3 regions of the Photobacterium sp. genome follow, and region 3 is predicted to be linked to each of the others. Evidence: predicted binding sites of a transcription regulator. Region 3 holds the regulator's gene; each other region holds the start of a gene.
The links. The regulator CRP, encoded in region 3, controls carbon source genes, mostly activating them, when cyclic AMP is high. The targets are predictions, from matches to a motif close to TGTGANNNNNNTCACA.
Positions count from the first base shown of each region.

Region 1: a site for CRP is predicted at 1,721-1,736, ahead of udp (uridine phosphorylase). Genes of this name have one in related genera too.
Region 2: a site for CRP is predicted at 6,670-6,685, ahead of malT (HTH-type transcriptional regulator MalT). Genes of this name have one in related genera too.

Region 1 covers NZ_JBVCPH010000001.1:416,931-425,118, reverse strand. The annotation lists gene AC2204_RS01810 (zinc/cadmium/mercury/lead-transporting ATPase) at 1-1,536, shown strand, start outside; gene udp (uridine phosphorylase) at 1,893-2,660, shown strand; gene AC2204_RS01800 (Card1-like endonuclease domain-containing protein) at 2,933-4,099, opposite strand; gene treR (trehalose operon repressor TreR) at 4,580-5,530, shown strand; gene treB (PTS trehalose transporter subunit IIBC) at 5,761-7,200, shown strand; gene treC (alpha,alpha-phosphotrehalase) at 7,292-8,188, shown strand, end outside.
Region 2 covers NZ_JBVCPH010000008.1:159,404-167,591, reverse strand. The annotation lists gene modB (molybdate ABC transporter permease subunit) at 1-149, shown strand, start outside; gene modC (molybdenum ABC transporter ATP-binding protein ModC) at 149-1,264, shown strand; gene AC2204_RS11420 (CAP domain-containing protein) at 1,842-2,483, shown strand; gene AC2204_RS11415 (D-fructose-6-phosphate amidotransferase) at 2,550-2,819, opposite strand; gene AC2204_RS11410 (DUF4336 domain-containing protein) at 3,032-3,706, opposite strand; gene malT (HTH-type transcriptional regulator MalT) at 3,758-6,466, opposite strand; gene AC2204_RS11400 (glycogen/starch/alpha-glucan phosphorylase) at 6,948-8,188, shown strand, end outside.
Region 3 covers NZ_JBVCPH010000007.1:32,875-41,062, reverse strand. The annotation lists gene trpS (tryptophan--tRNA ligase) at 1-356, shown strand, start outside; gene AC2204_RS09680 (aminodeoxychorismate/anthranilate synthase component II) at 486-1,070, shown strand; gene AC2204_RS09675 (aspartate aminotransferase family protein) at 1,399-2,616, shown strand; gene astA (arginine N-succinyltransferase) at 2,817-3,833, shown strand; gene astD (succinylglutamate-semialdehyde dehydrogenase) at 3,860-5,317, shown strand; gene AC2204_RS09660 (DUF1338 domain-containing protein) at 5,372-6,166, shown strand; gene AC2204_RS09655 (hypothetical protein) at 6,233-6,436, opposite strand; gene crp (cAMP-activated global transcriptional regulator CRP) at 6,631-7,263, opposite strand; gene AC2204_RS09645 (OsmC family protein) at 7,536-7,940, shown strand; gene AC2204_RS09640 (phosphoribulokinase) at 8,171-8,188, opposite strand, start outside.

The DNA of each region.
Region 1 (8,188 bases), on a different contig from region 3:
TTGGTACCTGAAGAAGCGACCGTGCTCTACCCTGACGGGACGAAAGAAAGAGTCGCAGCGGAAGATCTTAATAAGGGGGATGTGATTGAGGTTGCGCCGGGAGCACGCTTACCGGCTGATGCCCAACTGCTCGATATTACCGCGAGTTTTGATGAAAGTGCCTTAACGGGCGAATCGGTACCGGTCGAGCACCTGCCGGGTGAGAAAGTGATGGCGGGTTCACTGGTGGCTGATAAGGTTGTGCGCCTGAGCATTATTTCAGAGCAGGGTGATAATGCGATTGATCGCATTCTTCACTTAATTGAAGATGCCGAATCCCGTAAAGCGCCGTTAGAGCGATTTTTAGATCGTTTCAGTCGATGGTACACCCCGGCAATGATTGTGCTTGCGGCACTGGTTATTGTGATCCCACCGGTGCTGTTTGCTCAATCGTGGCATGAGTGGATATATCGCGGTTTAACCTTATTGCTGATTGCCTGTCCTTGTGCATTAGTGATTTCTACACCGGCAGCGATTACATCAGGCTTGGCCGCTGCCGCTCGCCGTGGTGCCTTGATTAAGGGCGGGGCCGCATTAGAGCAGCTCGGGCATATTGGCACGATTGCGTTCGATAAGACGGGAACCTTAACCCAGGGTAAACCTGTGATGACCGATCTAATCTGTTGGGATGGTAACGAAGAGAAATTACTTCGCCAGTCAGCAGCCGTCGAAGCAGGATCATTGCACCCGTTGGCCATTGCGGTAGTTAAGGCTGCGCAAGATCGTGGAATGAGAGTAACTGAAGCCGCTGAGCGTGAAGCACTGCCCGGGCGTGGGATTCAAGGTGTGATTGACGGTGAGACTCTGCTGCTTTGTGCGGCTGATCGTTTACCTCGGTCTGTGGCATTAACAGCTGAACAACACGCGCAAGTGATGTCACTGGAAACCGAAGGTAAAACCCTGGTTGTTGCATTGCGTGATTGCATTGCTGTGGGGGTGATCGCATGGCGAGATAACCTGCGGGATGATGCTGCCAATACCATTAAAGAGCTTGAGCTGATGGGGATCGGGTCAGTGATGTTAACCGGAGATAACCCCCGGGCTGCCGCGGCTATAGCCAAGGAGATAGGCATCGATTTTCGCGCCGGGTTATTACCTGCTGACAAGGTAAAAGAAGTACAAACCGCCAACGAAAATGCCAATGTAGCAATGGTAGGCGATGGTATTAATGATGCCCCGGCAATGAAAACAGCGTCGATCGGTATCGCCATGGGTGGCGGTACCGATGTCGCGCTGGAAACGGCAGATGCGGCGCTCACTCATAACCGTCTGTCGGAGCTTCCGATGATGATTGAACTGTCTCGTGCCACGCTCAGAAATATCCGTCAGAATATTGTTCTGGCGTTAGGATTGAAAGGCATCTTTCTGGTAACGACTTTGCTGGGGATCACCGGGCTGTGGGTTGCGGTACTGGCCGATAGCGGTGCAACGGCGCTGGTGACATTGAATGCATTGCGTTTGTTGCGCTTTAACCCCAAAAGCCGTTTGGCTGAATAACCGGGTATAATACGCAGAATTATTACGACAAAAAATCGGTATCACCTATTCTTATATCTCTCGTTGATGGATAAAGGTGATGCCGTTTTTTTAATTTAATTTGTGAGAAAGGACAACAGCAAACGGTTAGGTGTGACGAGCATCACATTTGCGTGTAACTAGTAAAGCGTTTCATTTTTCTATATGTGACTTTCGTCACTTAAAGTTGTGATTCTATCCGTTATCGTTAACTGGTGTTTTGAGAGTATTTATCTTTTTATAATATAGGATGAATACTGCCTAAACATTAAAATTAGTTTAAAGCCACGACCTCTGACTTCCCTATACAGAGTGGCAAACAATAAAAGGATATGACTATGTCTGAGACTACAGTTTTTCATTTAGGTGTGACAAAAGCGGATCTTAATGGTGCGGAACTCGCAATTATTCCAGGAGATCCGGCACGTGTTGAAAAGATCGCAAATCTGATGGATAACCCTGAGTTTCTAGCAAGCTCACGTGAATATACGCTTTACCGCGCCGTTTTAGATGGTAAGACTGTGATTGTTTGCTCTACGGGTATTGGCGGTCCGTCAACGTCAATCGCGGTTGAAGAGTTGGCGCAATTAGGTATCCGTACATTCCTGCGTGTTGGTACAACAGGCGCGATTCAGCCACATATCAATGTGGGTGATATGATCGTATCAACAGGTTCTGTACGCCTTGACGGTGCGAGCCTGCATTTTGCTCCAATGGAATTCCCAGCCGTTGCCGATTTTGATGTTGCGACAGCGATGAAAGCTGCAGTTGAAGCAGAAGGTGCAACAGTACACACAGGTGTAACGGCATCGAGTGATACTTTCTACCCTGGTCAGGAGCGTTACGACACGTTCTCAGGTCGTGTTGTTCGTCGTTTCCAGGGCTCAATGAAAGAGTGGCAGGAGATGGGCGTTCTGAACTATGAAATGGAATCAGCAACACTGTTAACGATGTGTGCTAGTTCTGGTCTGCGTGCCGGTTGTGTTGCGGGCGTTATCATCAACCGTACTCAGAAAGAGATCCCCGATCATGCGACGCTGAAAGAGACGGAAGCACGCTCTATCAAAGTGGTCGTTGAAGCTGCTCGTCGCATGCTAGCAGAGTAATTCTTATTACTTGTTTTTTGCCCTGATCTCTTTATCGGAAGTCCTCATTTATAGTTATAAACTCAGGGCTTCTTCTTCGACCTCAGGACAACTAACGGCGTACTAAGAACCACTTCAGGATATGTGCTGGAAGCGCAAAAATCCTATGAGTGATCTCACCATTCAAGATGAAAACCGGTACTAATGTACCGGTTTTTTTGTACATATAGAAAGAGTAAAGAAAGTACAAAAAAGGTCGTAATTTCGACCTTTTTAAATGAACCGTTGCTAGTTTACGCAATATTATGTGACTGACCACCGGCATCTTTCAGCCAGTTGTGAAGGTGGGTTTGCAGATCACCGAGTTGATCCGGACCAATGATAGCGAGGCCTAAATCCTGGGCGCGGACTAAATCATGATGACGCAGTGGACGGAAGCTCACCAGCATTGCACGAGCTTGCAGACCGCCTAATAAATCACGCAGTGATTCCAGCTTGTAGAGCGTGTCGTCACCATCATCACGCATACCTTTAGTTTTACACTCAATAATGTGCAGCTTATTATTTACAACAGTTGCGACATCCAGCTCATTACGGACTTCACGGTCTCCGATCTTACGGTAAACCTGAACGCCTACTGAGTGATCCTGAATGGTTGGCAGTTCATTTTGAATTGCACGAACTGTGCTGTGCACCAGATTTTCCAGCCATTCGCCATTCGCGAAACGACGTGCGTCTTCATGCTTGAAAATCAAAATGCCTTTTTCGTAGGTTGCCAGTCCGGTATCCTGCAGATCGGCAATTAACATGCCCAATTCTCTATAGCCTTGTTGCTTTTCACTCAGGGTAACATCAAGCTTCTGCTCTTTACGGCAGGTGGTTGCCAGGTAGTTCAGCGTTGCTAATCCGGGCCCCAGTTCCAGTGCCGATCTTGCCCAGCGTTGTCCCAGCTCCCAAAGCTGATTGTTGAGTGAATCCGGTACTGTGGTTGCTGGCAACTCACTTCTTGCACCAAAAATAGTGAGGTAGTCAGCCAGTTGAATTCGATCTTCAACTTGTTGTTGTTTACGATCTGACGGGTAGAGCCAGCACATTTCGTCACTAAAAGGTTCGATGACATAAATAGGCCAATGAAAAGAGCGGAAAACCTCATACGCAGAAAGCAGGCGGTGACGTAAACCACAGCTCGCGTTAAACCAGACTTCAGTCTGGGTTTGTCTGAGTTTATCTGCTAACTCGTTGAGTCGTTGACGAAGGCTAATGATACTGATGGAATCAGGGATCGGGAAAAATTCAACCTCAATATCTCTGGGTGTCAGTATTGATGCCAGGCGCTCGTACTGCTCTTTCTGGCTTGCCGTGCCGATAAAAATCATTTTATCGGCCGGAATTGCGTGATCTAATAACGGGGTAATAAGTCTTACGGGGTCTTGGTCTATAACGCCAACATGAGTAATCATAAAAATCCTTAATGCCTTCCCCGAATGAACAGGGTTTGATAGTTCTTGTGGGCACTAAAAGGCAAAAAGAATAAAGGATGCCAACACAAGATTATTAAATCTATTTATTTAGACTAAGATATGGGTATTGAAAAACAGTATTTCAATGCAATATCCATAATCATCTTCAAATAATTGCACAAAATCCAATATATCTGAAATATCTCTCTTTTTTGTTTGCTGTGTGTCAGTTTTATGTGGGTTAAAGTCATTTTTTGCTTGTAGTTATTTTAACCAGAGTTGTTACTAAATATCTGCAATCGTGGTGATTATGTAACTATTTAATTAAGACTCCTTTTAGGTGTCTTATGGGTATAAACTCAGCGTATTCGTGGTGAAATCACGTTCATCTAAAGGTTTTTTGATGTTAGGAAGGAAATTGATTGAAATATTATTGCTGAGAGTGACAATAAAGACGTTTATCTTAGCCTGAACTTATTTATGACTAAAAAGCTCACCATTCTGGATATTGCTAAATTAGCCGGGGTTGGAAAATCCACGGTTTCTCGCGTGTTGACCAATGATCCTAAAGTCAAAGCGGCCACCCGTGAAAAGGTTGAGCAAGTGATCAGAGATTCTGGCTTTGTGCCGTCAAAGTCAGCACAGACGATGCGAGGAGGCAGCACCAAAGTGGTCGGAATTATTCTGTCTCGTCTCGACTCACCGTCTGAGAACAGAGCGGTTAGCGGCATTTTGGATGTTATTTATGCTGCTGGTTATGATGCGGTGATCATGGAAAGTCAGTTTAGTGCCGAGAAAACCAATGAACATTTAGCGGTTTTACAGAAGCGTAATGTCGATGGTGTGATCGTGTTTGGTTTTACCGGCTGTGATTTAACGGCGGTAGAAATGTTACAGCATAAAGCTGTTGTTATCGCCGTTGATACTGACACGATTTCATCGGTCGGGTATGACAACCACGGTGTCATTGAGCTGGCGATGACGCATTTACAGCAACAAGGTAAACGCGAGATCAGTTTTGTGGGAGTCGATCCAAGTGATAAGACGACCGGGCAGATGCGCCTGAATGCCTACCTGACCTATTGCAAAGCGGCTGATATTACTCCGAACTATCAGACCGGTCAGCTCAGCCATGAAAGTGCCTACGCGCTGACTGATAGTGTATTGACCCCGAAAACAGAAGCCATCGTCTGTGCCAGTGATACCCTTGCGCTGGGTGTTGCAAAGCGCCTGCAGGAATTAAACCGCAGCGATGTGGTGGTGTCGGGGGTCGGGGCAACCGATTTGCTCTCATTTATTTTCCCCAATACTTTCAGTATCGACCCCGGATATTTTGAGGCGGGTAGAGCCTCGGCAAACTTGCTGATCAGGCAGCTGTCCGGTCTGTGTGCGATAACTCATCTGACGCAGCAAGCGACTCTGTCTTATTAACCCTTAAATTAAAACGCGATCAGCTAAAAGTCATCGTTACCTTCTATTCTGATAACGTGTCGGGAGGTTTTTTTGCCCGCACGGTGTGAACTCTTTCACGGTTTGGGAATGTTCCCATTTTGTTTCTGTCACTCTTTTGCCATTATCATGACTACGAGTGGGAACATTCCCGCTAGGCGGGAACACTAAACAACGATAAGTACCTTTCACAACATGAGATGGACAACGGTATGAGTAAGATAAATCGGCAGCACATCGAACGCTTGGTTGAATGCATCGGCGGTGCTGACAATATTGCCAGCGTAAGTCATTGTCTTACCCGACTACGCTTTGTACTAAACGATACGGATCTGGCAAAGGTTAAAGACATTGAAGCCATTCCGATGGTGAAGGGCTGCTTTACCAATGCGGGTCAGTTTCAGGTGGTGATTGGTACTGAGGTTGATGACGTTTATAAGATCCTATCAGGCATGACAGGCAATGCAGCTGCATCGAAAGATGAGGCAAAAGTTGCTGCCCGCCAGAATATGAGCCTGCTTGAGCGTAGCATTTCCCATCTGGCCGAAATTTTTGTTCCTCTGTTACCTGCGATAATTACCGGTGGTTTGATTCTGGGCTTTCGCAACGTCATAGGCGACATTCGGATGTTCGATGGTAAGACGTTGGTTGAAATCAGCCAGTTCTGGTCGACAGTGCATTCTTTCCTGTGGCTGATTGGTGAGGCGATCTTCTTCTTCCTGCCGGTCGGGGTCTGTTGGTCCACGGTGAAAAAGCTCGGCGGTACACCGATCCTGGGTATCGTTCTCGGTGTCACCCTTGTTTCACCACAATTGATGAATGCCTACCTGATCGGCAAACAAGTGCCCGAAGTCTGGGACTTTGGCTGGTTTGTGATTGAGAAAGTGGGGTATCAGGCTCAGGTTATTCCTGCCATGCTGGCGGGTATCGCCCTGGCAATGATTGAGACGAATCTGAAGCGGATCATTCCTGCCTACCTGTATTTAGTCATCGTACCATTTATTTCGCTCATTCTGGCTGTGATTCTGGCGCATGCCTTTATTGGTCCGTTTGGCCGGGTGATTGGTAATGGGGTGGCCTATGCGGCGAAAATTGCAATGACCGGTGACTTTGCCGTGCTTGGCTCGATGATCTTTGGCTTCTTGTATGCGCCATTGGTCATTACGGGGATTCACCATACGACCAATGCCGTCGATTTGCAGCTAATGCAGGATATGGGCGGTACACCGATCTGGCCTTTGATTGCATTGTCTAATATCGCCCAGGCTTCTGCCGTTGTCGGTATTATCTGGATCAGCAAAAAACACAATGAGCGTGAAATATCAGTCCCTGCAGCAATTTCGGCCTTCCTTGGAGTAACAGAGCCTGCAATGTACGGGATCAACCTGAAATACAAATTCCCGATGTTAACTGCGATGATTGGCTCTGCCATGGCCGCTGCGATTTGTGGTAGTGCCGGCGTGATGGCCAACGGCATAGGTGTCGGCGGTCTGCCGGGCATTCTGTCTATTCAACCACAGTACTGGATGGTGTACCTCGTTGCCATGCTGGTCGCGATTATCGTCCCTATTGCCTTAACGCTGGTACTTTATAAGCGCGCACAGGCCAAGGGACAGATTGAGGATTGTGAGCAAACACCGCAAACCATTTAAAGCTTCAGAATGGGATAGACCAAGCGGCTGGGCTATCCCCGTTTTATATAAGCAAATTTTCTTTTGAATCAATTTTCTGTGAGTAACAAGCATGATGACAGAACAACAGGAATGGTGGCGTACTGCGACTATTTATCAAATTTATCCTAAAAGCTTTTGTGACAGCGGAAGTCAGGGTACTGGCGATATTCAAGGGATCATTTCTAAGCTCGATTACCTTAAAACGCTGGGTGTCGATGCCATCTGGTTAACCCCAATCTACTGTTCGCCAATGGTCGATAACGGCTACGATATTTCTGACTATTACAATATCAATCCGGATTTTGGCACCATGGCTGATTTCGACCAGCTACTGGCCGAGGCGCATGAACAAGGTATCCGCATTGTGATGGATATCGTGGTAAACCATACCTCAACCGAGCATGCGTGGTTTAAGTCGGCGCTGGGTGATAAGCAAAGCCCGTATCGTGATTATTACATCTGGAAAAATCCGGTTAACGGTCAGGCCCCAACAAACTGGGAGTCTAAATTCGGCGGCAATGCCTGGGAGCTGGATGAAGCAACCGGTCAGTACTACCTGCATTTGTTTGCTAAAGAACAAGCCGATTTGAATTGGGAAAATCCAAATGTTCGGGCCGACGTGAAAGAGGTGATCAGTTTCTGGGCGGAGAAGGGCGTAGACGGTTTCCGCCTGGATGTGATCAACCTGATTTCCAAGCAACAAGACTTTCAGAATGACGATATTGGTGATGGTCGCCGCTTTTATACTGATGGCCCGCGTGTTCATCAATATCTGCAGGAGATCAGCAAAGCGGTATTCCAGCAATACGGATCGGTAACGGTCGGTGAAATGTCATCAACCACGCTTGAACATTGCCAGCAGTATTCGTCGCCTGACGGTAAAGAGCTGTCGATGGTATTCAACTTCCACCACCTGAAAGCCGATTATCTTGATGGCGACAAATGGACTAAAGCGCCGTTTGACTTT
Region 2 (8,188 bases), on a different contig from region 3:
TACCTCTTGCGATGTTTTCTTTTATCGAAACACCGGGGGCGGAGAGTGAAGCTGCACGATTGTGTGTGATCGCGATAGTGATAGCGCTAATGTCGCTGATGGTCTCTGAATGGCTGACACGAATTGCCCGTAAGCGTTTGGAGGCTTAATGTTGACCAAAAACGGTATGTTAACCGTAGGTAATGTGTTGAAAATCAACATAAAGCAGCAGCTTGGTGAGCTGTTGATGGATCTTGCTCTCGATTTGCCGATGAAGGGGATCACCTCGGTATTTGGTCGTTCCGGGGCTGGTAAAACTTCTCTTATTAACGTATTGAGTGGATTGAGTCAGCCTGACGAAGGATACATCGCACTTGGAGATCGAGTATTATACGACAGCGAGAAAAGGATATATTTACCGCCCGAACAGCGTCGTATTGGTTATGTTTTTCAGGATGCTCGTTTATTTCCCCATTATACCGTGCTTGGAAATCTACACTATGGTTGCCGGCATAAAGACCAGCAGCATTTTGATGATGTTGTGGCGCTATTGGGAATTGAGCATCTATTAAAGCGCTATCCGTCATCGTTGTCTGGTGGTGAAAGGCAGCGTGTTGCGATTGGCCGGGCGTTGCTGACAAAACCAGATATGCTGCTGATGGATGAGCCTTTAGCTTCGCTGGATCAGCCGCGCAAGCAAGAGTTGATGCCTTATCTGGAAAAATTGGCGAAAGAAGTGAATATTCCGATCCTCTATGTCACCCATAGTTTGGATGAGATATTGCGTCTGGCTGATCATATGGTCATGATCAATCAGGGAAAGTTGGTGGTGTCTGGACACGTTAATAGCGTATGGGGATCACCTGAAATGCGCCCTTGGTTGCCATCGAAAGAACAAAGTTCGCTTATTAGTGCCCGGGTTAGCGTCAGTCATCCGCAATATGCATTAACCCAAGTTATGCTAAGCCATAATACTTACTTGTGGGTGAGTCGATTACCACATCAAAGGGGAGAATGGATAAGGGTGCGTATTCACTCTAATGATATATCGTTAACAAAATCCAAACCACTGCAAACCAGTATCCGTAATATCTTATCGGCACGAATCGAGAAGATCCTTCATGTTCAGGAAGAGCAAAAAGTAGAAATTAAGTTGCAAGTCGGTGACACGCATTTATGGGCCAATATTACACTCTGGGCTGCTGACGAGTTAAATCTGAAGGTCGGTGATGAAGTCTACGCACAAATCAAAGGCGTAAGTGTGACTAAAGATGATTTAGTTTAGCTCATAAAAAAATAAACCCAAATGACCAACAGTTCGCGTCTTTAAGTCGTTTGGGTAGATAAGGCGAGGAATATAGAATACTTGTGAAATAACAAGGTTTTTACTTGTGTTTGTAATTGTAAACATAGACGATTAAAATGTGTTTTCTATTATTACCGTTTAATGCATTTACTCTCTGCGATTAATTTTCAGTATTATAAATCCTGTTGGTTTAATGTCATTTTTAGCTATTTATTCGATGGCTGTTTTTACTAGTTTTTATCGTTAAAAATACAGATCCATAAAATCACAAGGTGATTTCACGGGGTGTAAAGCCAATGAATTCAAGCTTATATGAGCCTTTTTATCCTGATTGTTATCTGCTTGTGTCAGACTTTTGTCAATTCTTGTTATTTTTGATTTCGGGCTGTTGAAATATGAGATCAATTACGCGTATATTAACCGTTCCTTTATATCTTTGACTGAAAATACGATTAAAAATTAATCTCGGTTCATCAAGATGATTTTTAACAGTATTTAAATTCTTAAAATGTTTATTGATATTAAATAGATAAGTCCAATTACATTGGAAGTGCTCATGCGATTATTCTCATTATTATTTGTTTCTATATTTTTTATTTCCGGATGTGGTTCTGGTGGTGGCTCCGACCGCGACTCTAATTCAGGCGGCGACATTTCAAATTCCAGTGATTTAAATGGATCCCCGTCAACCTCGGATAAGGATAATGGCAGTGTTCAAGATCAGGATGCTTCTGGCTCTGGGGATTCAGGTATGGGGTCTGATTCAACACCAATTACCGGTTTTGAGCAAGAAATGCTGACAGCGGTTAACGCAGCACGGGCTACCGGATATGACTGTGGCGGAACCTTTATGCAAGCTGTCGGGGCGTTGACTTGGGATGCTGATCTTGAGCAAGCTGCGTTTGTGCACTCTAGCAATATGGCGAACTATAACTTCTTCAGTCATACAGGCCAGGATGGCTTGATTGTAGGTGACCGTGTAATAAATCAAGGTTATAGCTGGCGTGCAGTCGGTGAAAATATTGCTGCAGGTCAGAAAGATGTTAACGCTGTAATGACGGGTTGGTTAAACAGCCCAGGCCACTGCAAAAATATTATGAGTGCTAACTTCACGCAGATGGGCGCATCATTCGTGATGAACTCGGACACTCAGTATGGCATTTACTGGACTCAGGTATTTGCTGATCCGAGAAGTTGATTTTATTGACTATTGCCAGAGCAGTACTCGAGTGTAACTGCTCTGTTTCTGACTATAGATAACAAATTACTGTTTTTTTGCTATCTGGAGATGATATTGCTCTGTTTCGCTAATCCAGCTCGGCCGATTAATAACTTTAGCCAAAACAAACGAGGGTAACACACAAAGCAGCAGTGGAATCGACTCATAAAGATAGGTTGCGGCTAAAACATCTTCATGATGGAGATTATTAAGCAGTGCCAGAAAATCAAAAATTACGCCTAGCATCGTTAACACCGAAAATATGATAAGAGTTATCCCGAGAAGATCACGAAAATAAATCTTGGCGGCATTCATTTTTTGTTACTCCCTATATCAAGCGTCTGAAATAGCAAATTTTTACGCTATTTTATTATTTAAGATAAATGAAATTGTTATGCATTTTCATCTCAGATTAAGAGATGAGCTGTAAATGTAACTTTCGTTTTAAGATTAAATATACGCTTCATTCCGAGGAGTATTTTGACTTACATCACACAAATGAGGTTGGTTGGGTATATGTCGCCTTGCTATACCCAGTCAAAAGCGTTGCAAAATATTTCTTTTCCATCTTTACGTATCACTCTGCCATGCGCCAGTATAATGCGGTCAAAAGGCCAGGTCAGAATTTCTTGCAGCGATTGACGGAGACGGGTTTTGTCTGTGAAAGACAGCCGCCAGTAATAAGGCATGGCAGGCTTTTGGTAGCAGCCGTTAAGCAATGCCAGACCAATGGTGAGTATATTATGGCTGTCAATCATCCATGCTAATGTATCACCGACGATCAGGGTATTAGATTGAGGATCGCAAAAGACAACCTCTTCCATTTTGTCGCTACCGCGTACCAATGTTTGTAATAACTGATGACGCCAGAGCACTGGTGTCTGTGCGCTGAGCGCATCATCAAATACCAGATCTGTTCGTTTGTTTTGCAATCCTGGAGGAGCAAAAAAATAGGCTTCAGGGTAGGCAAGCCACCATTCAGACAGAAATAAGTGGTGGCTCATATTGGGTGTCACAATGGCTTGTATCTGACCGAGCTTGGTTAATTCAAGCTGCAGCTGAGTCGTTAGCTCAACAGGTGAGTGGATCAGTAATTTATTGTTATCTAACCGAATAACAGTCATACGACCGCCGACAGGTATGCCACTCACCTTGAGCGGCATGTCCTGATACCAGATGCGACCTCGACTCCATTCGATCATAGGTTATCCTTAACCTGCTTTTCTTATGTAATTACCCAATGAGTTATGCCATCAAAAGCCCATTAGTTTCAATAAGTTTTCTGCAGTTTCTATTGCCTGCTGCCGATTCGCAATATTCAGTTTCTGGTACAAATTACGGATATGGGTCTTGATCGTGGTGGAAGCCACATCTAACTCCGATGCAATTTGTTCGTTACTGAAACCGGCATAAATTAGCCCCAGCACCTGCCATTCTCGTTGTGTCAGCGGACTGGTTCTGATCAATTCCGGGATATTTGGCAAGTTCAGCAATTTTTCAACAAAATCTTCATCGAAATGCACTGAGCGTGTACGCTCCTTGCTGGTCATTTCGCGCAGTAATTGTTGTGCACGATGAAGTTCCAGTTCACTCAGTTGTTTTGTATCAACCAGTTCTTGGAGCAAATCGCAGATTTCATTGGCATTACACAAGAAATTTCCGATCATGCCTGTACTGTTAGTCAGAATTAATGCTTCTTTCAGGTGGTTGAGCGCTTCTTCTCGCTGCCCCTGCATTTTACTGAGTACAGCTTCCAGTACCAAGTTTCGGTTTCTGTCTGTGACGAGGTTATGCTCTTCACTTCCTTCCTTAAGTATGGCCAACACTTCTTGTGCTTGCTCAAGATTATTGACTATCAGGCAGGCACGGGCGATGTTACGCCATTGAAGTTGCTGGAAGTGGTTACAGGTTCCCTCTGGGCGCTCGGCTTGTTTCAGCCAGTCAGCGATTTTGTCATTTTCGCCTTTGGCTTGCCAGTAAAGCAAGTTAGCGAAATCGGCATTGGCTTTCCAGTCAATGTGGTAAACCGAACGCTTCATCAAGCTGTTACAGAGCTCTAAATAACGTGCCGCTTTGTCTAATTCGCCACGGGTCACGGCAATTTTTGCCAGCATGGAGTAAGCATGTAACGACTTAGTATCATCGAAAGGCGCAAGTACTTCTAAGCTTTTATGTGCACATTCTTCAGCTTCATCCAACCGGTTCCAGCACCATAGAATTTGTGCACGCAGGCGGAGAAGAAATTCATGCAGCGGCACCTGTTGCAAGTGCTGCTCTTTTACCAATTTGTATGCCTGATCAAGTAATTCGAAGGCAGACTGCACATAACCTTGAGCAACCAGAATTTCGCTTTGCTGAAGCAGCGCCCACAGTGCCTGATGATAAACATGGTACTGACGTGCCATTTTTTCAGTTTGTTGCATCATCGGTAACGCACGGCTCAGATTGCCTAAACAGTGGTGTACTTCACCCACCACCGAAGTGGCAACAATACGGCTGCGGTAAGTCGTCGATGGTAATTGCCCTAAGGCTTGTTCTGATAAAACCAAGGCTTCTTCCGGCTTGCTTTGGTTGATCGCGACCTGAGCACGAAGCGCATTGAACTCCCCCTGAAGCGCATCATCTAATGCCAGGTCACGCTGATGCATTTCGGTTTCAGATTCTGCAATTAGTTCGCCGACATCGTTGTAGCGATGCTGACTCTGTGCAAGCCATGCGCGTAATAACGTCAGGCGAGGTACACTGAATAATTTGTCTTTACTCAATGCCGCAATCGAATCTTCCAGCAGCTTTAACTCGCCATGGTGAAACATATTCCAGCCATGATTGGTGAGGATCTCTATGGTTAGATCTTCATTTTTACTCTTCAAGGCATGGACCAATGCTTGTTGTGGGCAGTTTTGCTTCAACCAGGCCTTGGCGGCACAAGTATGTAATTCTGAATGCTGTTGAGGTATCTGCGAATAACGTTGGTGACGCAAGAATTCAGCAAAAAGGTTATGGAAACGGTACCAGTTATCAGCACCTTCTAGGGTATTGAGGAACAGACCAAAACGGTTGAGTGATTCCAGCAAGGCCAAAGCATCGCTACGCCCGGTTAGATCAGCGACGAGTTCTGCATTGAACATGTCGAGTACAGAACATTGCAGTAAGAATTGCTGTATTTCTCGATCAAGTTGATCGAAGACTTCTTCTGCCAGGTAATCCCATAGATGGCCACGGTTGAAACTGGCCATAGAAAGAGCCGATTCTGCCAGGTTATTAGGTACTTGCTGGGCGTGAAGTGCGATTAACTGTAATGCTGATGGCCAGCCTTCGACCTGCTCTCGCAAGGAATTAAGAACGGTACTTTCGACGTTTTCTGCAATACGCTTATGGAAAAATCGCTCGGTCTCTTCCTGATCGAAAGCCAGTAACGTGTTATCAACCTCGATGAGAAGATCACGAACACGAAGATTAGCGGTGCCGAGAGGGGGCTGACTTCGGCTGGTTACCACTAGGGTCAGGTTGTCGGGCATGTGCTTAACGAAGAAACGCATGCCTTCATGAATGTCGTCGTTGTTAATGACATGGTAATCATCAAGAACTAAGTAGGTCTGCTCGTGATAATCCGTCAACTCACCAAACAGTTCACTGAACAGAGTTGCCAGGCAGGCGAACTGGCGGCGCTCTGCCATTGCCTGGGTTTTTAAACACGCGCTGTTTGTTGCCTTGTTGATGGATTGCAGGAAGTAATTTGCAAACCTGAAGGTATCGTTATCGCTCTCGTCGATATTGAACCAACCAGTATGAGGATGCTCGTTCAGCCACTGAGCAGCCATCGTGGTTTTTCCGTAACCGGCAGGAGAACGAAACAGTACAAGACGATAAAAAGGTGCTTGGTCGAGGCTTTCCAGCAAACGCGGGCGAAGAATCGCATTATGAAGGCGTGCTGGTTTAGTCAGTTTCGATGGTATCCACATAGTCTTGTTATCTTTTGTAAGGTTTCAAAATCCAATTTGATTTCTGGTAAATCGTGTACCAGGAATAGGTCATCTTCATGGCGGTCATGTCGCAAAGAAATATAATGATGGACGAAATTACTTTCACATCATTTGACCTTGCCCATAACTTTACCTTTCTAAGCCGATGAAAAGGTATATCTATCGTATCTCCCCCCCAAAATTATGAGCCAGCTCACAGATATACCATCGGAAAATAAAAGTTAAGCTCGCGGTTGCACATGAGTTGTACATTCAGAAATGTGAGTTATGTTGCATGTATGATGGTCTGAACTTTTTTCTCCGCCCTGAAACTACGGGCAATGTCACAAAAAATGCGGGGTTTCATTACCTACGCCCCTCTGACTCATCCCTCATCCTCCAAGGAGCGGGAGGATGTTTTTAAAGGTAGATACAGGCAGCATAGATACCAGTTGGAATAATCCCAGAGAGAGAAAGAACCATGACTACACGTGGTCAGACACAACAATTTGATAAAGCGGCTTTTAAAGCGGCAGTACAAAAACACTTAGTTACTACCTATGCACAAACCGCAGAAACCGCAGACACACGTAGCTGGTATCTTGCTGTTGGCCGTGCATTGGCAGAAATCAGTACCGGTAGCTTGCTTGAAACAGAAAAGTTTGTCGCCGAAAGCAATGCACGTAGTGTTAACTACCTTTCACTTGAATTCTTAATCGGTCGTCTTACCGGTAACAACCTAATCAGCATGGGCCTCTATGAAGAGGTGAGCGGTGCGGTAGAAGAGCTTGGTCTGAACTTATCCGACCTGCTGGAAGAAGAGCGGGATCCTGCTTTAGGTAATGGTGGTCTAGGCCGTCTGGCTGCTTGTTTCATGGATTCACTAGCCGCTCAAGAATATCCTGCTGTAGGTTACGGCCTGCACTATGAGTACGGTTTGTTCCGTCAGTCTTTTGAAAATGGTCGTCAGGTGGAAGCACCGGATGCATGGCGTGGCATTGAAGGTTACCCTTGGGAAATTCTTCGCCCTGAATTGAACCAGAATGTTGGTCTATATGGTCGTGTTGAATCATATATCAATGAAAAAGGTGAGAGCAGCCGTCGTTGGGTGCCAGCAATGACTGTTGAAGGTGTTGCCTGGGATCTTCCTTTAATTGGTTATGATAATAAGAGCGTATATCCACTACGTTTGTGGGAATGTCGTTCACCTGCGCCATTCAATCTGGCTCGTTTTAACGATGGTGACTACGTTGGTGCTCAGTACAGTCAGTTAGAAGCGGGTAACGTGACGAAAGTGCTTTATCCGAATGATAATCATGACCAAGGTAAAGCACTACGTCTGATGCAACAGTACTTCCACTGTGCATGTTCAGTTGCAGATATTCTGCGTCGTCATTTCGCGGCAGGTCACAAAATTGAAGATTTTGCGAAGCTTGAAGCGATTCAGCTAAATGATACCCACCCGACTATCGCTATTCCTGAGCTAATGCGCATTCTTCTTGATGAGCACAATCTTGATTGGGATGCGGCATGGGCAATATGTTCTAAGACGTTTGCTTATACTAACCACACCTTGCTTCCAGAGGCCCTGGAAACGTGGAGCGAAGCGCTTATTTCAGAGATGCTTCCGCGCCACATGGAAATCATCTTCGAAATTAACCATCGCTTTATGAGCTTGGTTGAAGAGAAATGGCCTGGTAACAATGAAATCAAGCGCAAGCT
Region 3 (8,188 bases):
CCAAGAAAATCAAACGTGCAGTTACCGATTCTGAAGATCCCGCGCGTATCGTGTTTGATATTGCTAACAAGCCGGGCGTGTCTAACCTCATGGGTATTATGTCGGGTGTGACAGGCAAGAGTCTGGATCAGATCGAGGCAGAATACGCAGACAAGATGTACGGTCACCTGAAAAAAGATACGGCAGAAGCCGTTGTGGCGATGGTTGAGCCTCTGCAAGCCCGTTACAAAGAGTACCGTGAAGACCGCGCATTCTTAGATCAGGTGATGAGTGCAGGTGCTGAGAAAGCGTCAGCACGCGCATCTGTTGTCCTGAAAAAAGTGTATGAAGCGGTAGGGTTCGTTCCCCGTCCGTAATAACGGGCATTCTGTAATTATTGGGGCCAGCATATGCTGGCCTTTTTTAGCGCTGTTGTCTGGTAAAGCTTGCCTTTCTTATTTCCTATAGCAAAATAGACCGCCAAATCACCCGGGGCTGATGGATCAATGCTGCTAATTATCGACAACTACGACTCTTTTACCTACAACCTGTACCAGTACTTTTGCGAGTTAGGTGCGACGGTGAAAGTGGTGCGTAATGATGAAATCGATATTGCCGGCATTGCTGCGCTCAATCCGACTCATTTGGTGATCTCCCCCGGGCCTTGTACCCCTGATGATGCGGGTATTTCGCTCCAGGCGGTTGAACATTTTTCGGGCCGGCTACCTATCCTCGGGGTTTGTTTAGGCCATCAGGCTATTGCTCAGGTATTCGGCGCCGAAGTGGTACGTGCCCGTCAGGTTATGCACGGTAAGACATCACCGGTGATCCATACCGACCGCAGTGTCTTCCACTCGCTCAATAACCCGTTGACGGTCACTCGCTATCACTCTCTGGTGGTGAAAGCCGATACCCTGCCTGAGTGTTTCGATGTGACGGCCTGGACGGAAAAAGACGGCCAGTTTGATGAGATCATGGGTATTGCCCATAAAACATTGCCGATTGAAGGTGTGCAATTTCATCCTGAAAGTATTCTGACCGAGCAAGGTCATCAGCTATTAGCGAACTTTCTCCAGCGTGAAATAACTTGATTTAGGCAGGAATGGCCATTTTTCTGTTTTTTATCGGCCTCACAATCGCGATCTTTATCACTATTTGTAACATTTTATTATCTTTTCTTGCTGAATACTGCGAGCAATCTTATTCACTCGCCTATTTTCCGTCACGCTTTGTTTCCTAGGTGGAAAAACAGCTTTATCTAATCCCCACTTAATAACTTTTCCTTTATCCCGCATAAATATGTACATAAACTGGGTGTAAGCAATTTCTTTGTCAGACAAAAAATATATTCTGCTATTGGAATTGGTTAATAAAATGTAAATACTATGCTTAAGACGGCGTGCACAGAAGGATAATGTGATGGCAACGGATCAAAAAGTAGAACGTAAATTATTTGATGAGGTCATGGTTCCTTGTTATTCCCCGATGCAGATTATTCCGGTGAAGGGGCAGGGGTCACGTGTCTGGGATCAGGACGATCGCGAATATATCGACTTTGCCGGTGGTATTGCGGTGAGCTGCCTGGGGCATTGTCATCCTGCTATGGTGAATGCTCTAAAATCGCAAGCCGATAAGTTATGGCACCTCAGCAATGTGATGACCAACGAACCGGCTTTACGTCTGGCGAAAAAGCTCACAGAGCACAGCTTTGCTGAAAAGGTGTTCTTTGCGAACTCTGGTGCTGAAGCCAATGAGGCGGCACTGAAACTGGCTCGTCGTTACGCCGCGGATAAATTTGGCCCTGAGAAATCAGAAATTATTGCCTTCGAGCAGGGTTTCCATGGCCGTACGTTCTTTACGGTAACGGTGGGGGGGCAGGCGGCCTACTCTGACGGCTTCGGCCCTAAACCACAGGCCGTCTCCCACATCCCTTATAATGACTTAGCAGCCTTAGCTGGGCTGATGTCTGATCGCACCTGTGCGGTGATGATGGAGCCGTTGCAAGGAGAAGGGGGGATTATTTCCCCGACCCCCGAGTTTATTCAGGGGGTCAGAGAGTTGTGTGATAAACACAATGCACTGTTGATTTTTGATGAAGTGCAAACCGGTAACGGCCGTACCGGGGATTTTTATGCTTACCAGGGGTTGGGTGTCACACCGGATATTCTGAGTACTGCTAAATCGCTGGGTGGGGGGTTCCCTATTGGTGCAATGCTGACTACCTCAGAGCTTGCGTCACACATGAAAGTCGGCACGCATGGTTCAACCTATGGCGGTAATCCATTGGCGTGTGCGGTTGCAGAAGCCGTGATTGATGAAGTGACCAAACCGGAAGTACTGGCCGGTGTGAAAGAGCGCGAACAATGGTTTCGTGATGGACTGGCGAAAATAAATGCCAAGTACCCAACCTTTGAGGAGATCCGTGGTAAAGGCCTGCTATTAGGTGCCGCTCTGAATGAAAAATGGCAGGGCCGGGCTCGCGATATTCTGCTTGCCGCGGGTGAAGAAGGTTTGATGGTGCTGGTCGCTGGTGCCAATGTGGTGCGCTTTACGCCATCACTGGTGATAGACAAAGCCGACGTAGATGAAGGAATGGCGCGTTTAGAGCGCGCAATTGCTAAACTTCATACACAGTAACATCGTCAAGATATTTGCTCAGGCAGTGATGGGCAGGAAAGCCTGGCACTGCCCCTTTCCCATGCGCTTTCCCATAAATTAAGGGAAGGAAGACAGTACATTCTGTCGTAACAACAATTCATGTGGTTAGAACAAGGCATGTCGTTACAATAATTTATGGTTGGCGGCACCTGCCGCCACCTGCATCTGGAGGGAATTTGATGCTGGTTATTCGTCCTATTACCGAAGCTGACTATCCGGCGCTGATGCGCTGCGCAGAAGAGTCAGGTCATGGTTTTACTTCACTGCCTGTTAACGAAGAAATTCTGCGTAACAGGATTTCCCACTCAGTCGAGAGCTTTGCCAAAGACGTTACCGAGCCGGGCACAGAAGGCTACCTGATGGTTGCTGAAGACACAGAAACAGGAGAAATCGCAGGGACGACGGGAATAGAAGCCGCCATTGGCTTAGATATCCCTTTCTATACCTACCACATCAGCACGGTCGTACATGCCTCACGCCGTCTTGGCGTCCATAATGTAGTTAAAGTACTGACTTTTGGTAATAATTACACGGGTAATAGTGAGCTTTGTACGTTGTTTTTACGGCCGGAATGGCGCCATGGTTTGAATGGCCGCCTGTTATCCAAGTGCCGGTTCTTAATGTTGGCTGAGCACAAGCACCGTTTTTCTGAAACTGTGCTGGCGGAAATGCGCGGGGTGTCAGATGAAGAGGGGCATTCGCCTTTCTGGGAATGGCTTAGAGAGCATTTTTTCTCGATCGATTTCACCCATGCTGATTACCTTACCGGCATTGGTGCAAAAGGCTTTATCGCCGACTTGATGCCTAAACTGCCTATTTACGTCAATCTGCTGAGTCCGGAAGCACAAGCGGTGATTGGTCAGGTACATGAGAAAACCCGGCCGGCTCTGCGTTTGCTTGAAAACGAAGGATTCTGCTGCCGTGGTTATGTCGATATTTTTGATGCCGGGCCGACGGTTGAGTGTGATGTGCGCAACATTGAAACGGTACGCCATTCGCAGCGTTGTACTGTCGAAATCGGTACACACAGCAGTTCGCATGACTATCTGGTGAGTAATACCTCGTTTGCGAATTTCCGGGCTGCTGTCGGCAAAATCGCGGTCGATGGTGAGCGTAATGTAGCGCTGGTCACCCCGGAAATGGCGGCAGCATTACAGGTTAAGAACGGCGATCCGGTGCGGTTGATCGCCCAGTAAATAACGGGCAGAGAAAGGAGAACATAATGACTCAATGGATTGCGGGAAAATGGGTGGCAGGGCTGGGTGAGCCGATGCAGTCACTGAACCCTTTTAGTGGCGAAGTGATTTGGCAAGGGCAGGCTGCAACCCCGGAACAGGTTGAACAGGCTGTAACCTGTGCCCGTGAAGCGCTGGTGAGCTGGCGTAAAACAGGTTTAGCTGACCGCCAGGCTATTGTGGAAAAATTTGCTGAGCTGGTAAAAGAACACAGTGAGCATATTGCCCGTACGATAGCTGAAGAGACCGGTAAGCCATTGTGGGAAACCCGTACGGAAGCTGCTGCCATGGTCGGTAAAATAGCCATTTCACTGCGGGCTTACCATGAGCGAACCGGTGAAAGGCAAAAAGATATCGCCGGTACGGCGGCAGTTTTGCGTCATCGTCCGCTTGGCGTGATGGCTGTATTTGGCCCGTATAATTTCCCCGGCCATCTACCCAACGGTCATATCGTGCCGGCCCTGATATCAGGTAATACTGTGGTCTTTAAGCCTTCAGAGCTGACGCCAAAAGTGGCAGAAGAAACCATGAAGCTGTGGCAACAGGCGGGCTTGCCAGCAGGGGTGATGAATATGGTTCAGGGAGCACGTGCAACGGGCGAGGCGTTAGCGAACTCGAAAGGGATTGATGGCTTGCTGTTTACCGGGAGTGCCAATACCGGCCACATCCTGCACCGTCAGTTTGCCGGACAGCCCGGCAAGATGCTGGCGCTGGAAATGGGCGGCAATAACCCGATGGTGATCTCGAAAGCCTATGGCGAGCTTGATGCGACGGTCTACACGATTATCCAGTCAGCCTTTATCAGTGCCGGCCAGCGCTGTACTTGTGCTCGCCGGTTGTACCTGCCGCAAGGATCGGAAGGCGACGCGATTCTGAACCGTCTGGTTCAAGCGACAGGTCAGCTGAAAATTGATGGGCCATTTGCCGAACCGCAACCGTTTATGGGGCCGCAAATTTCAGAGCGAGCGGCTGACGGGATCATTGCCGCACAAGCAAATCTGGTAAGTTTAGGCGGGAAGCTATTACTTGAAGCGAAACGTGGTCAGGGAGCGATAGTCACACCTGCTATTATTGAAGTGAGCCAGATTGCTGAGCTGCCAGATGAAGAATACTTTGGCCCATTACTTCAGGTTGCCCGTTATCAGGATCTGCCGCAGGCCGTCGCGATGGCGAATGATACTCGCTATGGCTTGTCTGCCGGCCTGGTTTCTACCGATGATGCAGAATGGCAGTATTTTATTGATCATATCCGTGCCGGTATTGTAAACCGCAACCGTCAGTTGACAGGAGCCAGCGGTGATGCGCCGTTTGGTGGCCCAGGTGCATCAGGCAACCTGCGTCCGAGTGCTTATTACGCCGCCGACTATTGTGCTTACCCTATGGCATCGATGGAAGGTGAACAAACAGAGCTGCCGGCACAGCTGTCACCCGGGGTTCAGCTGTAATCACCGATACCCGTTTATGACGGCAATTATTATCAGCAAGGGGAGATATTCATCATGGAAAGAGTGGAGCAATTGTTTAATGCCCTGTGGCAAGACTATACGCAACGTCTGTGCCCTTCGGCAGCAAAGGTACATGATCTGTTAACCGAAGATGAACCCCTGCTCAATGATCACATCGCACTGCGGACCTTTAATCTGCCGAAAGTGGGGTTGGATAAGCTGGCCGCCCCTTTCATAGCCATTGGCTATAAGCCATGTGGTAAGTATCATTTTGAAGCCAAAAAGTTGTATGCGGAGCATTTTGAGCATCCGAACCCATTAGCACCAAAAGTCTTTATCAGCGAGCTGCTGCTGGGACAGTGTTCTTCTCTGTTGCAGGAGACGGTACGCGGACTGGTTGACCAAATACCGGAGCTGGCAATTCATGATCCTGAGTTTGTTTGCTGTGGCCGTTTGTGGGATATCGATTCGGCGACGTATGAGATGTTATCGGCTGAAAGCGAGTATGCGGGCTGGGTCGCCGCACATGGCTTCGGGGCCAATCATTTTACCGTCAGCATTAACCAGCTTGAGCAGTTCACTGAGATCCGTGAAGTGAACCATCTGCTGCGCCACAATGGTTTTGCAATTAATGAGGCGGGCGGTGAAGTGAAAGGGGGGCCAGAGGTGATGCTGGAACAGTCGGCCACGATGGCTGACAAGGTCGCGGTCGATTTTCTTGACGGTGAAAAAATAATCCCGGGCGGCTTCTATGAGTTTGCTAAGCGCTATCCTCAGGCGAATGGTGAACTGTTCCGCGGGTTTGTTGAAGCGTCGGCGGATAAGATCTTTGAAAGTACGAGTGAGTAAGGCATTGCGACAGTAAAAGTAAACCGAGGGGAAAACAGCGGTCTTGGCCGCTGTTTTTTGTTGCCGTTATTGGTTAGCTTGATGGCAATCTAAAGGAGGGCTCCACAACTCCTTACCGTGCACGGTGCGTTGACGCTGGCTGAACAGGGTTTGCTGTTCAAGATAATGACGAGGACCGCTAAAGCCAGTCATTTCAATAGTCGCGGGTAAGGCTGCAATGACAGCCTGGGCAGGAACCTGAGTGTGTGGAGAAAAGCGTTCGATATCCATATCAAGACACCTCTGAAGTAGTCAATATGCACAATGTAGCACTGGTGTTATTATTGGCAAGTGAATAAACAGTGAAGGGTACGAAAGAATATACGTTTTGCGATCTCTTTATGCCTTGTGGTGATAATTATATATTTCGCAGTTACAAAAAAAGCCGCATTCAGCGGCTTTTTATCAACCTATTCGCAGGCCGGTTAGCGAGTGCCGTAAACCACGATAGTTTTGCCGTGGGCAGAAATCAGATTCTGCTCTTCCAGCATCTTAAGGATACGACCTACCGTTTCACGCGAGCAGCCCACAATCTGACCAATTTCCTGACGGGTGATCTTGATTTGCATACCGTCTGGGTGAGTCATTGCATCAGGTTGTTTTGCAAGATTTAGCAATGTCTGTGCAATACGGCCTGTGACGTCAAGGAATGCAAGATCGCCGACTTTCTGGCTGGTGATTTGCAAACGGCTGGCCATCTGTGCAGAAAGGCGCATCAGAATATCTGGGTTGACCTGAATAAGCTGGCGGAATTTTTTGAAAGAAATCTCTGCCACTTCACAAGGGCTCTTGGCACGTACCCATGCGGTACGTTCCTGCTCTTCTTCAAATAAGCCTAGCTCACCGATGAAGTCACCCTGGTTAAGGTAAGACAGGATCATTTCTTTGCCTTCTTCATCCTTGATCAATACGGCAACAGAACCTTTCACAATGTAGTAGAGAGTTTCTGCTTTCTCTCCCGCATGGATCAAAGTACTCTTTGACGGATATTTGTGAATGTGGCAATGGGAAAGAAACCACTCTAGAGTTGGATCTGTTTGAGGTTTACCTGGAACCATATTTCTAACTTCCTCTGCGTTTGTTGCCCAACAACGACATCCATATAATTCAAGGCTGGGCCTAACAATAGAATTGTTCGCTGATTAGGATATTCATTCAGCCGCTAGGCTGCAAGTTCACTTGAATATTTACTTGAGAGTTTATCTTTTTTCGGCGCCTTTTTCTTGATATTGATCTATCAGATATGGCCATTTGGTACTCATAAGTGTGCACATGATCACACAGTTGTTAGTTAATGCATAATTACCCTGTTTAAAGTAAGGAGAAAGCAATGCAATCACGAGTGAAATGGGTAGAAGGGATGACCTTTCTGGGCCAGACAGATTCTGGTCACAGTGTCGTTATGGATGGCAATGGGGGCGAAAAAGCCCCCAGTCCGATGGAAATGGTGTTGATGGCTGCTGGTGGCTGTAGTTCCGTTGATGTTGTCGACGGTTTGCAGTCTGCCGGGCAAAAAATCACCGGCTGTGAGGCGCAGATCTCTTCTGTTCGCCGTGAACAGGCACCGCGTATTTTCACCTCGGCTAACCTGCATTTCGTGGTTACTGGCTATGATCTGGACGAGGCCAAGGTTGCCAGCGTCGTCGCAGATTCACTGCAGAAATACTGCTCTGTGTGCCTGATGCTGGGCGAAGGGGTAGAGATGACGCATTCGTATGAAATAGTTAAGGGCTAAGTTTCGAATAAACAGTTTCGAGTCATTAGGTTCGAGTTTCGAGAAAGAACCACAACTTGACCCCAACTATGGCTCGGAGAGCCTGCTTGCAGGACCACAGGACCACAGGACCACAGGACCACAGGACCACAGGACCACAGGACCACAGGACCACAGGACCACAGGACCACAGGAGATATCTGTCGGGTAACGGGAAGCCCACATCTCGTTACTCGCCACTCGCCTCAGGTTTACCCGATCTTTCCGGT